Linked DNA regions of Variovorax paradoxus B4. The protein of the gene in region 2 binds, or shares a complex with, the protein of the main gene of each other region. Links are inferred from orthologs where the notes say so. Each region holds a gene or a part of one and is shown on either strand. Other genes may lie near its edges.

Region 1 (5,448 bases), 2.6 Mb from region 2 along the record:
ACATCCGGGTCGACGTGCCGCCCGACCTGCGCGTGCTGGGCGACGAGGTCGAGCTCACGCGCGTGATTTCCAACCTGGTGGAGAACGCGCGGCGCTACGGCAAGACACCCTCCACCGGCATCGCCGACGTGGTGATCCAGGCGCAGTCGAACAACGACGCGGTGCTGATCAAGGTGCGCGACCACGGCGCGGGCGTCGAGCCTGCCCTGCTCTCGCAATTGACCAAGCCCTTCTTCCGCGGCGACGTGGCGCGCACGTCCGCGGCCGGTGCCGGGCTCGGCCTGTCGATCGTGGCGAAGAACATCGAGCGCATGGGCGGCACCTTTGCGCTCACCAGTACGCCGGGGCGCGGCCTTGCGGCGCACATCCGCATGCCGCGCGCCATGCCTGATCCAAGCCCGGCGGAAGCCCCCGCCCGACGGGCCTGAGTCAGCCCTGGCGGTGCAGCACCACCACCGCGCGGGCTTCCATTGCGCGGCCTTCGCCGACCGGGCCGAGCTTTTCGGCCGTCTTGGCCTTCACGTTGACCTGGTCGGGCGCAAGGCCCAGGGTCTCGGCGATGCGCCGGCACATGGCCGGAATGTGCGGTGCCAGCTTGGGCGCCTGCGCGATCACCGTGCTGTCGACGTTGCCGATCTCCCAGCCTGCGGCGCGCACGCGGCGCGCCGCTTCGCCGAGCAGCACCGCTGAATCCGCGCCGCGAAACTGCGCGTCGGTGTCGGGGAAGTGCCGGCCGATGTCGCCCAGGCCCGCCGCGCCGAGCAAGGCATCGGTGATGGCGTGCAGCAGCACGTCGGCGTCCGAATGCCCCAGCAGGCCGGTGGTGTGCGGCACCTCCACGCCGCCGAGGATCAGCTTGCGCCCCGCCACCAGCTGGTGAACGTCCCAGCCCTCGCCCACGCGGATATTGAATGGGGCCGTCATGGCATGGCCTTCCTGCGGCCGAGCAGAACGGCTTCGGCCAGCGCGAAGTCCTCGGGGAAGGTCACCTTGAAGTTCTGCGCGCTGCCCGGCACCAGCAACGGGGACAGGCCGATGGCTTCGATGGCGCCGGCCTCGTCGGTCACCGCGTCGCCCGTTCGCTCCAGCGCATCGAGCAGCATGCCGATGCGAAACATCTGCGGTGTCTGGGCCAGCCACTTGTCGGCCCGCGAAAGAGTCTGGGAGACGCGGCTGTCGGCCGAGGACACCTTCAGCGTATCGGCCAGCCGGTGCGCCAGCAGCCCGCCGACGGCGTCGTGTTCGCAGGCCGCGATCAGCGCCTCGATCTGGCTCGACGTGACCAGGCAGCGCGCCGCGTCGTGCACCAGCACCCAGTCATGCGCCCCGGCGCCCTTCTGCCGCAGTGCCGCGAGACCATTGCGCACCGTGGCGGCACGCGTGACGCCACCCACGCGCAGCAGGAATTCGTTGTCGGCCGGAAAGCGCGGCAGCGCGGTCTGCACCTCGCGGTCGTCGGGCGACACCACCACCGCCAGGCCGGCAAAGCGGCCCGCCAGCGAGCGGAAAGCGGCCACCGTGTGAGCCACCATCGACGATCCCGCCAGCCGCTGGTATTGCTTGGGCTGAACGCCACCTGCACGGTGGCCGAAACCGGCGCAAGGAATCAGCACGAAAAGTCGGGAAGAAGACATGGGGTGCGGCACGAGCCAACGGCCGGCAAGCGGATAAGGGGCCGCCATTCTAGAATCGACCGCTTCGCACACCCCTCGCCAGCCGGCGCGGGGTGTCGTGCATTTTCAGTAAGCGTTCCATGGACCTCCCCCACCTCACGGCGGGCAAGCGTTTCACGCTGCCGCGTCCTCCTTTGTCGGCCGATGCCCTGCTGCTGGCGCAGCTGGGCATGCGCGAGAAGGCCGCGGGCCGCGCCACCGCGATGTTCACAGCCGACGCCAACGACGCACAGCGGCTGATCGACGAAATCGCCTTCTTCGCGCCCGAGCTGCGCTGCGCCCTGTTCCCCGACTGGGAAACGCTGCCCTACGACAGCTTTTCCCCGCACCAGGACCTGATCAGCGAGCGGCTCGCCACGCTCTGGCGCATCAGCCAGAAAGAGGCCGACGTGGTGCTGGTGCCCGCCACCACCGCGCTCTACCGCCTCGCGCCGCCCGCCTTCCTGGCCGGCTACACCTTCCACTTCAAGGCCAAGCAAAAGCTCCAGGAATCCAAGCTCAAGGCCCAGCTCACGCTGGCCGGCTACAGCCACGTGACGCAGGTGGTGAGCCCGGGCGAATACGCGGTGCGCGGCGGCCTGATCGACCTCTTTCCCATGGGCTCGCCAGTGCCCTTTCGCGTCGACCTGTTCGACGACGAGATCGACTCGATCCGCACCTTCGACCCCGACACCCAGCGCAGCCTCTACCCCGTGCCCGAGGTGCGCCTGCTGCCGGGCCGCGAGTTCCCGATGGACGACGACGCCCGCGCGCGCTTTCGCAGCCGCTGGCGCGAACTGCTCGAGGGCGACCCGACCAAGAGCCGCATCTACAAGGACATGGGCAACGGCGTGGCCACCGCCGGCATCGAGTACTACCTGCCGCTGTTCTTCGACGAGACGGCCACGGTGTTCGACTACCTGGGCGCGGACGCCACCGTGGTGCTGCACGGCGACCTCGAACCCGCGTTCCAGCATTTCTGGCAGGACACCAACGAGCGCTACCGCCTCGTGCGCGGCGACCCCGAACGCCCGGCGCTGCCGCCCGAGGCGCTGTTCCTGAGCGCCGAGCAGTTCTACCAGCGCGCCAAGCCGCATGCGCAGCTTGCCATCCGCGGAAGTGCAGGCGGCGACGTCGCCACGGACACGCCCTACGCCGAGTTCGACAAGCTGCCGCCTTTCGCCGTGGTGCGCGGCGCCGAAGACCCGCTGGTCGGCCTCAAGCTCCACATCGACACGACGCCGCACCGCGTACTGCTGATCGCCGAAAGCGACGGCCGGCGCGAAAGCCTGCTCGACTTCCTGCGCGCCAGCGGCGTGAGCCCGCCGGCCTTCGACTCGCTGGCCGAGTTCGAAGCCTCCACCGACGAGAAGATCGGCATCGCCACCGCCGCGCTGGCCTCGGGCTTCGCGTGGCGCGAGCAAGGCATCGACCTCGTTACCGAGACCGAGCTGTTCGCCACCGCCCCCACCACGCGCCGCCGCAACAAGAAGCAGGAGCAGGTCAGCGACGTCGAGGCGCTGATCAAGGACCTGTCCGAGCTCAACGTCGGCGACCCGGTGGTCCACACCGCGCACGGCATCGGCCGCTATCGTGGCCTGATCCACATGGACCTGGACCAGGGCGTCGATGAACAGGGCAAGCCGCTGCTGCAGGAGATGCTGCACCTGGAGTACGCCGACAAGGCCACGCTCTACGTGCCCGTCTCGCAGCTGCACCAGATCAGCCGCTACACCGGCGTCAGCGCCGACGAGGCCCCCCTGCACAGGCTGGGTTCCGGCCAGTGGGAAAAGGCCAAGCGCAAGGCCGCCGAACAGGTGCGCGACTCGGCCGCCGAGCTGCTCAACATCTACGCCCGCCGCGCCGCGCGCGAAGGCCATGCCTTCCGCTACTCGGCCGCCGACTACGAGGTGTTCGCCAACGACTTCGGCTTCCAGGAAACCGCCGACCAGAAGGCCGCGATCCATGCCGTGGTGCAGGACATGATCTCGCCCCAGCCGATGGACCGCCTCGTCTGCGGCGACGTGGGCTTCGGCAAAACCGAAGTGGCACTGCGCGCCGCGTTCATCGCGATCACCGGCGGCAAGCAGGTGGCGTTCCTTGCGCCCACCACCCTGCTGGCCGAGCAGCATTACCAGACGCTGGTCGACCGCTTCGCCAAGTGGCCGGTCAAGGTGGCGGAAATGAGCCGCTTCCGCTCGACCAAGGAAATCAACTCGGCCGCCAAGGGGCTGGCCGAGGGCACGGTCGACATCGTGGTCGGCACCCACAAGCTGCTCTCGCAGTCAGTCAAGTTCAAGAACCTGGGCCTGCTCATCATCGACGAGGAGCACCGCTTCGGCGTGCGCCACAAGGAGGCGATGAAGGCGATGCGCGCCGAGGTCGACGTGCTCACGCTCACGGCCACGCCGATTCCGCGCACGCTGGGCATGGCGCTCGAAGGCCTGCGCGACCTGAGCGTGATCGCGACCGCGCCGCAGCGGCGCCTGGCCATCAAGACCTTCGTGCGTAACGAGGGCACGGGCGTGATCCGCGAAGCCGTGCTGCGCGAATTGAAGCGCGGCGGGCAGGTCTACTTCCTGCACAACGAGGTCGAGACCATCGAGAACCGGCGCCAGAAACTCGAAGAGATATTGCCCGAGGCCCGCATCGCCGTGGCCCACGGCCAGATGCCCGAGCGCGAGCTGGAGCGCGTGATGCGCGACTTCGTGGCGCAACGCTACAACCTTCTGCTGTGCTCGACCATCATCGAGACCGGCATCGACGTGCCGACCGCCAACACCATCGTGATGAGCCGCGCCGACAAGTTCGGCCTCGCGCAGCTGCACCAGCTACGCGGCCGCGTCGGGCGTTCGCACCACCAGGCCTATGCCTACCTGATGGTGCCGGACACCGAAGGCCTGACCAAGCAGGCGGCGCAGCGGCTCGACGCCATCCAGCAGATGGAAGAGCTCGGTTCCGGCTTCTACCTCGCGATGCACGACCTGGAAATCCGCGGCACGGGCGAAGTGCTCGGCGAGAACCAGAGCGGCAACATGATGGAGATCGGCTTCCAGCTCTACAACGAGATGCTCAGCGAGGCCGTGCGCTCGCTCAAGGCCGGGCAGGAGCCCGACCTGCTGGCGCCGCTGTCGGTCACCACCGAGATCAACCTGCACGCCCCCGCCCTGCTGCCCGACGACTACTGCGGCGACGTGCACCTGCGCCTGTCGTTCTACAAGAAGCTCGCCACGGCGAAGACGCCCGACCAGATCGACACCTTGCTCGAAGAAATCGTCGACCGCTTCGGCAAGCTGCCGCCGCAGGCGCAGACGCTGATCGACACGCACCGGCTGCGCGTGCTGGCGCGGCCCTATGGCGTGATCAAGGTCGATGCCGCGCCGGGCATCATCCACATCACCTTCAAGAAAGACCCGCCGGTCGATTCGATGGCCATCATCCAGCTGATCCAGAAGAACAAGCACATCAAGCTCGCCGGCAACGAGAAGCTGCGCATCGAGCGCGAACTCAAGGAGCCGAAGGAGCGTGCACAGATGGTGCGCGATGTGCTGCGCAGCCTCGGCCAACCGATCGTCAAGGAAACCGCCCCCGCATGAGTGCTACAGAAATTTCTCCCGGCCTCGTCATCCAGCGCATGAAGCCGCCGCTGGTGCTGGCCGACTTCAAGCTGATCGCGTTCGATATGGACTCGACGCTGATCAACATCGAATGCATCGACGAGATCGCCGATGCCGTCGGCAAGAAGGCCGAGGTGGCTGCGATCACCGAAGCCACGATGCGCGGCGAGATCAAGGAC
Region 2 (6,463 bases):
GCGCTGGGCTGGGACGCCATCCACGCCCACAACGAGCTGTGCGCCTGCGCCACCGCGCTGCGCGAGCGGCACAACGTGCGCCTGCACCCGGTGGCGGCCGGCGAGGCACCTTCTTTCGATGCATCATTGATGGCCAGCTCAGTCCTCGGCCAAGCCTAAAAGTGAACAGTCCCAACGACATCTCGACCGTGCTCGACCGCAATTCCGAATCGCCGCTGTGGGCGCAGTTCCGCGACGCCATCCGGCTGCAGATACTGCAGGGCGTGCTGCCCATCGGCGCCAAGCTGCCTTCGGAGGCGGAGCTCGGCGACCAGTTCGGCATCTCGCGCATCGTGGTGCGCGAGGCATTGGCCGACCTGGTGCGCAACAACCTCATCTACAAGATCAAGGGCCGCGGCGCTTTTGTATCGGCGCGCGAACGCGACGAGGATTTCGTCTCCACCGTGCTCGGCTTCTCCGACGAGATGGAGCGCAAGGGCCGCTCGGTGCGCACGCAGATCCTCGCGCAGGAACTGCGCGCACCCACCGAGCACGAAGCCGCATCGCTGGGCCTGGCCGACGACACGCAGGTGGTGGCCCTCAAGCGCCTGCGCAGCGTGGATGGCGAGCTGCGCCTGCTCGTCGAAACGGCGGTGCCGGCGGACCTGGCGCCCGGCCTGCACCGTGCGCGGCTGGAGGACCGGTCGCTCTACGACGTGCTGCGCCGGCAGTACGGGCTGCGCCTGGTGCGCGCCGAGCGCTGGATCGACGCGGTGCTGCCCGATGCCGAAACCTGCAGGCTGCTCGATCTGCCGCAGCCCGAGCCGCTGCTGCGCATCGAGTCGATTGCCTACGGCGCCAACGGCCGGCCGCTGGAGCACTACCGCGCGCTGCACCGCTGCAAGACGAGCCGCCTGCACGTGCAGACGACGACCTGATTTTTCTTCAGGCCTTGGCGGCGCTGCGCGAGGGCCAGAGCACCGAGGCAATCGCCACCATCATCAGCGCCACGGCCACCCAGTCCTGCCAGTGCACCACTTCGCCGAGCCACACCGCGCCGCTGAACACGCCCAGCACCGGAATGAACATCACGCTCAAGGTCGAGGCCACCGGCGGCAGGCCGCGCGCGAGGTAGAACCATGCCGCATGTGCGAAGCCGAAGATCAGCACGGCGTTGTAGCCGATCGAGCCCCAGGTCACCGGGCCGGGCCACCGCAGTTGATCGCGTTCGAAGGTCAGCGAAAGCACGCTGATCACCACCGCGGTCATCGCCGTCATCCAGAACGACAGCGTGAGCGTCGGCAGCCCGATGCGCGAGCGGCGCAGCAGCTGCGTGCCCAGCGCCCATGTCGCGGCCGCCACCAATGCGAGCGCCACGTAGCCGGGCCGCCCCGCGAGGTCGGTGAGCTCGTGCCACAGCAGGAGCCCCACGCCGATCGCGCACGCGCCCACGCCCACCCATGAGCGCCGCGTGAGCACGGCCGAGAACAGCAGCGCGCCGATCACCGCGGAGAACACCGGCATCGTGTAGCCCAGGATCGCGGCGCGCCCGCCCGAGAGGGCTTTCACCGCGAGGATGATGCAGGCGTGCCAGATGAACATGTTGGTGGCGCCCAGCCAGACCAGCTCGGGCCATGCGCGGCGCGGCACGCGGAACGGCACCTTCATCCACACCAGCGCGAGCCCCAGCACCGGCACGCCGAGCCAGATCGAAATGGCGCGGAAGGCGAGTGGCGGATAGTCCGCCACGCCGAGCTTCATCACGGGCCAGTTGAACCCCCATGCAAGGGTCAGGAGAACGAGCAGGACGAACTGGCGTGGCGTGAAGGAAGGCATGGGCCGCGATTGTGGCGCGGCCCGCGCATTCGTGCTGGGAGCAGGCCCGGCTACAGCAGCCGCTTGAGGTAGCGCCCCGTGTGGCTCGCCTCGTTCGCCGCGATGTCTTCCGGCGTGCCTTCGCCCACCACCGTGCCGCCGCCGGCGCCGCCCTCGGGGCCCATGTCGATCAGCCAGTCGGCCGTCTTGATGACGTCCAGGTTGTGCTCGATCACGACGATGGTGTTGCCCGCGTCGCGCAGCTGGTGCAGCACCTTGAGCAGCAGTTCGATGTCGGCAAAGTGCAGGCCGGTGGTCGGCTCGTCGAGGATGTAGAGCGTGCGGCCGGTGTCGCGCTTGCTGAGCTCCAGCGCCAGCTTCACGCGCTGCGCCTCGCCGCCCGACAGCGTGGTGGCCGACTGGCCGAGCTTGATGTAGGAGAGGCCCACGTCGAGCAGGGTGCGCAGCTTGCGCTCGATGGTCGGCACGGCCTTCAGGAACTCGTGCGCGGTCTCGACCGTCATCTCGAGGATCTGCGCGATGTTCCTGCCCTTGTACAGAACCTCGAGCGTCTCGCGGTTGTAGCGCTGGCCGTGGCACACCTCGCAGGGCACGTACACGTCGGGCAGGAAGTGCATCTCGACCTTCACCACGCCGTCGCCCTGGCAGGCCTCGCAGCGCCCGCCCGCCACGTTGAAGCTGAAGCGGCCCGGGCCGTAGCCGCGTTCGCGCGCGGTGTTGGTCTCGGCCATCAGCTCGCGGATCGGCGTGAACAGGCCGGTGTAGGTGGCCGGGTTGCTGCGCGGCGTGCGGCCGATGGGGCTCTGGTCGACGTTGATGACCTTGTCGAAATACTCGATGCCCTCGACCGATTCATGCGCGGCCGGCTCCTCGTGCGCGCGGTAGAGCGTGCGCGCCACGGCGGTGTAGAGGGTGTCGTTCACCAGCGTCGACTTGCCCGAGCCCGAGACGCCCGTCACGCAGGTGAGCAGGCCGACGGGGAAGGCCACGCTCACGTTCTGCAGGTTGTTGCCGGTGGCGCCGACCACGCGGATTTCCTGCAGGTCGGTCTGCGAGGCCAGGTGCGCCGCTTCGCGTGCGGCGCGCCGCTCGGCCGCGGGGCTCGGCGGAAAGCGCGAGGCCTTCCTGCCTTCGTTGAAGGCGGGCTTCTTCACGACCGGCAGCCACGCGGTGCGGCGCTTCGGCACTTCGATCTTCTTCGCGCCCGAAAGGTACTGGCCGGTCAGCGAATCGGGGTTGGCCGCCACCTGGGCATAGCTGCCCTGCGCCATCACGCGCCCGCCGTGGATGCCCGCGCCGGGGCCCATGTCGATCACGTGGTCGGCGGCGTGGATCATGTCCTCGTCGTGCTCGACCACGATCACGCTGTTGCCGATGTCGCGCAGGTGCTTCAGCGTGCCGATCAGCCGGTCGTTGTCGCGCTGGTGCAGGCCGATGCTGGGCTCGTCGAGCACGTACATCACGCCCGTCAGGCCCGAGCCGATCTGCGAGGCGAGCCGGATGCGCTGCGCCTCGCCGCCCGAGAGCGTTTCGGCGCTGCGGTCCAGGCTCAGGTAGTTCAGGCCCACGTCGTTGAGGAACTTCAGGCGCAGGCCGATCTCGCGCACCACCTTGTCGGCGATGTCGGCCTTGGCGCCGCGCAGCTTGAGCGTCTGGAACCAGGCCAGCGAATCGCGCAAGGTTAGGTGGCTGAGCTCGAAGATCGCCATGCGCGGCGGCTCGCCGCCATCCGCGGGCCGAGCCGATTCGTCCACCAGGAACACGTTGCGCGCCTCGGGCCGCAGCCGCGAGCCGCCGCAGTCGGGACACGGCTGCAGGTTGCGAAAGCGCGCGAGGTCTTCGCGCACCATCACCGAGTCGGTCTCGCGGTAGCGCCGCGCCATGTTCGGGATGATCCCCTCGAAGGGATGCTTCTTCGTGAGCTTCTTGCCCGCGAAGTTGCCCGATTCCATGGTGTAGTTGAACTTGATCTCCTCGGCCGCCGAGCCTTGCAGCAGCACCTGCTGCACCGAGGCGGGCAATGATTCGAAGGGCGCGTCGACGTCGAACTTGTAGTGCTTCGCAACGCTCTCGATCATGCTGAAGTAGTAGCCGTTGCGGCGGTCCCAGCCCTTGATGGCGCCGCTGGCCAGCGAGAGAGAGGGGAAGGCCACCACGCGCGCCGGGTCGAACACCTCGCGGTGGCCGAGGCCGTCGCAGCTCGGACAGGCGCCCACGGGCGAGTTGAACGAGAAGAGGCGCGGCTCCAGCTCCGACAGCGAGTAGTGGCAGATCGGGCAGGCGAACTTGGCGTTGAACAGGTGCTCCTTGTCGGGCGCGCCCTCGGTGCCCAGCTCCAGCGCGATGGCGCGGCCTTCGGCCAGCCGCAGGGCCGCTTCGAAGCTCTCGGCCAGGCGCTGCTGCATGTCGGGGCGCGCGCGCAGCCGGTCGATCACCACGTCGATGTCGTGCTTTTCGGTCTTCTTGAGCTTCGGCAGGTCGTTGTATTCGTACGTTTGCCCGTCGACGCGAAAGCGCACGTAGCCCGCGGCCTGCATTTCGGCGAAGAGCTCGAGGAACTCGCCCTTCTTCTCGCGCGCCACCGGCGCCAGGATCATCAGGCGGGGCTCGTCAGGGATCGCGAGCGTGGCATCGACCATTTGCGACACGGTCTGCGCCTGCAGCGGCAGGTGGTGCTCGGGGCAGTAGGGCGTGCCGGCGCGGGCGTAGAGCAGGCGCAGGTAGTCGTGGATCTCGGTCACCGTGCCCACGGTGGAGCGCGGGTTGTGGCTGGTGGCCTTCTGCTCGATGCTGATGGCGGGCGACAGGCCCTCGATCACGTCCACATCGGGCTTGTCCATGAGCTGCAGGAACTGCCGCGCATAGGCCGAGAGGCTTTCCACGTAGCGCCGCTGGCCTTCGGCATACAGCGTGTCGAAGGCCAGGCTCGACTTGCCCGAGCCCGACAGGCCGGTGATCACCACCAGCTTGTTGCGCGGGATGTCGAGGTCGACGTTCTTCAGGTTGTGGGTGCGGGCACCGCGGATGCTGATGCGCTGCTGCGCAAGCACCGCGCCGAGGTAGGTGTCACGTTCGAGTTCCGCGTCGCGTGCGCGCTCCGCGAAGTCTTCAATGGCTTTGGAATTCAAGGGGGCGATCGTCCGAGGGCAACCGGACATGATAGTCCGAGCGGCATTTCATGGCGAGCGGGCGGGTTGCGGCGGTTTTACGGAGACGGTGCTTCGAAGGGGTCCCGGCCGGCCGGCATCGGGCACAATCTAGGGTTCTCTTCCTCCTCCTTCATCTACTTATCAGGGGCAGTGCATATGGCATCGGTCAACAAAGTCATCGTCGTCGGCAATCTGGGGCGCGACCCCGAAATGCGTACCTTCCCGAGCGGCGACCAGGTCGCGAACGTCACCGTGGCCACCACCGATCGCTGGAAAGACAAGCAAAGCGGCGAAATGCGCGAAGCCACCGAGTGGCACCGCATCGTCTTCAACGGCCGCCTGGCCGAAATCGCCGGCCAGTACCTGCGCAAGGGCTCGCAGGTCTATGTCGAAGGCAGCCTGCGCACGCGCAAGTGGACCGACAAGGACGGCATCGAAAAATACACCACCGAGATCCGCGCCGACCAGATGCAGATGCTGGGCAGCCGCCAGGGCCAGGGCGGCCCGTCGGGCGGCCCCGAGGACGACGGCGGCTACGCGCAGGGCGGCGGTGGCGGCGGCTACTCGCAAGGCAGCGGTGGTGGCGGTGGCTACGCGCCCCGCGCACCGGCCGCGGCAGCACCGCGTGCTCCGGCGCCGGCACCGCGCCAGGCTCCGGCCAAGTCGTCGTCGGGCTTCGACGACATGGACGACGACATTCCGTTCTGAGTTGAATCGCACCGTGGCTGAAGCCGTTCCATCGCTGCTTCAGCCGCGCGGCTTGCCGGGAACGCACCTGCTTCCGGCTGTTTTTCCTGAGCCGGACCAGGCAGGCCGCACGCGGATGAGCCTCGCATGAGCCTCGGATCTGCGCGCCGGCTGCATGCGCGGCTGCTCGAACACTTCTCCAGATACCGCTTCGCATCGTTCTGGGCGAACGTGGTGCTCGTTGTCTCGATAGCGCTGCTGGTGGTCATGGCCGCCTTTTTCAGCGCATCCGACGCTGGACAGGAAACCGCGGCGCTGCACCTGACGCATGCCGACTGGCAGGTGGAAGATGCGCCCGGCTTCCGTGCGATGCCGCTTGCCGTGGACGGCGAGGCCCTGCCTCCCGCCTGGCAGCCGGTCGAGCTGCCGCTGGCCCTGCCCATCGCCTTGCTGCGCCAGGCCGATGGCAGCACATCGACGGGCGAAACCCGCATCACCTGGCTGCGGCTTTCCACGCACGGCCTGCCTGCCACGCCGGCGCCGCTCGCGCTGTATGGCGCGCGCATCAAGACGGACGGCACCATTGCGGTGTATGCCAATGGACGGCTGGTCCACCGTGCCCAGGTGCAGGGGCCGTTGTGGAACAGCACCCGCACGCCGCTGTGGGTCTTGCTGAACAAGGCGTCCGACGGCGCGCCGTTGAACGAGATCCTCGTGCGGATGGAACACACGCAAAGCGCGCAGGTGGCGGTTTCATCGCTGTGGCTCGGTCCCGTCGAAGCGCTGGAAGCCCGGCATCGGATGCGGCAGTG

The links. The genes of interacting proteins can lie anywhere in the genome.
Region 1: the proteins of uvrA (region 2) and mfd are in contact, whole or in part, in a crystal structure (PDB 4DFC), measured with the Escherichia coli proteins. The link is inferred for Variovorax paradoxus B4 from one-to-one orthologs.

The regions. Positions count from the first base shown.
Region 1 is NC_022247.1:3,136,777-3,142,224, forward strand. What follows is about bases 1,398-5,448. They hold mfd (transcription-repair coupling factor), read left to right. Parts: upstream 1,398-1,753; coding sequence 1,754-5,248; downstream 5,249-5,448. Other genes in these bases: ispD (2-C-methyl-D-erythritol 4-phosphate cytidylyltransferase), read right to left, coding at 1,398-1,634; serB (phosphoserine phosphatase SerB), read left to right, coding at 5,245-5,448. Also shown: VAPA_RS14635 (sensor histidine kinase), read left to right, coding at 1-428; ispF (2-C-methyl-D-erythritol 2,4-cyclodiphosphate synthase), read right to left, coding at 430-924; more of ispD, read right to left, coding at 921-1,397. UniProt on the Escherichia coli protein: Couples transcription and DNA repair by recognizing RNA polymerase (RNAP) stalled at DNA lesions. Mediates ATP-dependent release of RNAP and its truncated transcript from the DNA, and recruitment of nucleotide excision repair machinery to the damaged site.
Region 2 is NC_022247.1:488,966-495,428, forward strand. Bases 1,666-5,332 are described here. They hold uvrA (excinuclease ABC subunit UvrA), read right to left. Parts: upstream 4,974-5,332; coding sequence 1,866-4,973; downstream 1,666-1,865. Other genes in these bases: VAPA_RS02265 (DMT family transporter), read right to left, coding at 1,666-1,815; ssb (single-stranded DNA-binding protein), read left to right, coding at 5,121-5,332. Outside these bases: VAPA_RS02255 (glycerol-3-phosphate dehydrogenase/oxidase), read left to right, coding at 1-159; VAPA_RS02260 (GntR family transcriptional regulator), read left to right, coding at 162-917; more of VAPA_RS02265, read right to left, coding at 925-1,665; more of ssb, read left to right, coding at 5,333-5,672; VAPA_RS02280 (sensor histidine kinase), read left to right, coding at 5,799-6,463. UniProt on the Escherichia coli protein: The UvrABC repair system catalyzes the recognition and processing of DNA lesions. UvrA is an ATPase and a DNA-binding protein. A damage recognition complex composed of 2 UvrA and 2 UvrB subunits scans DNA for abnormalities.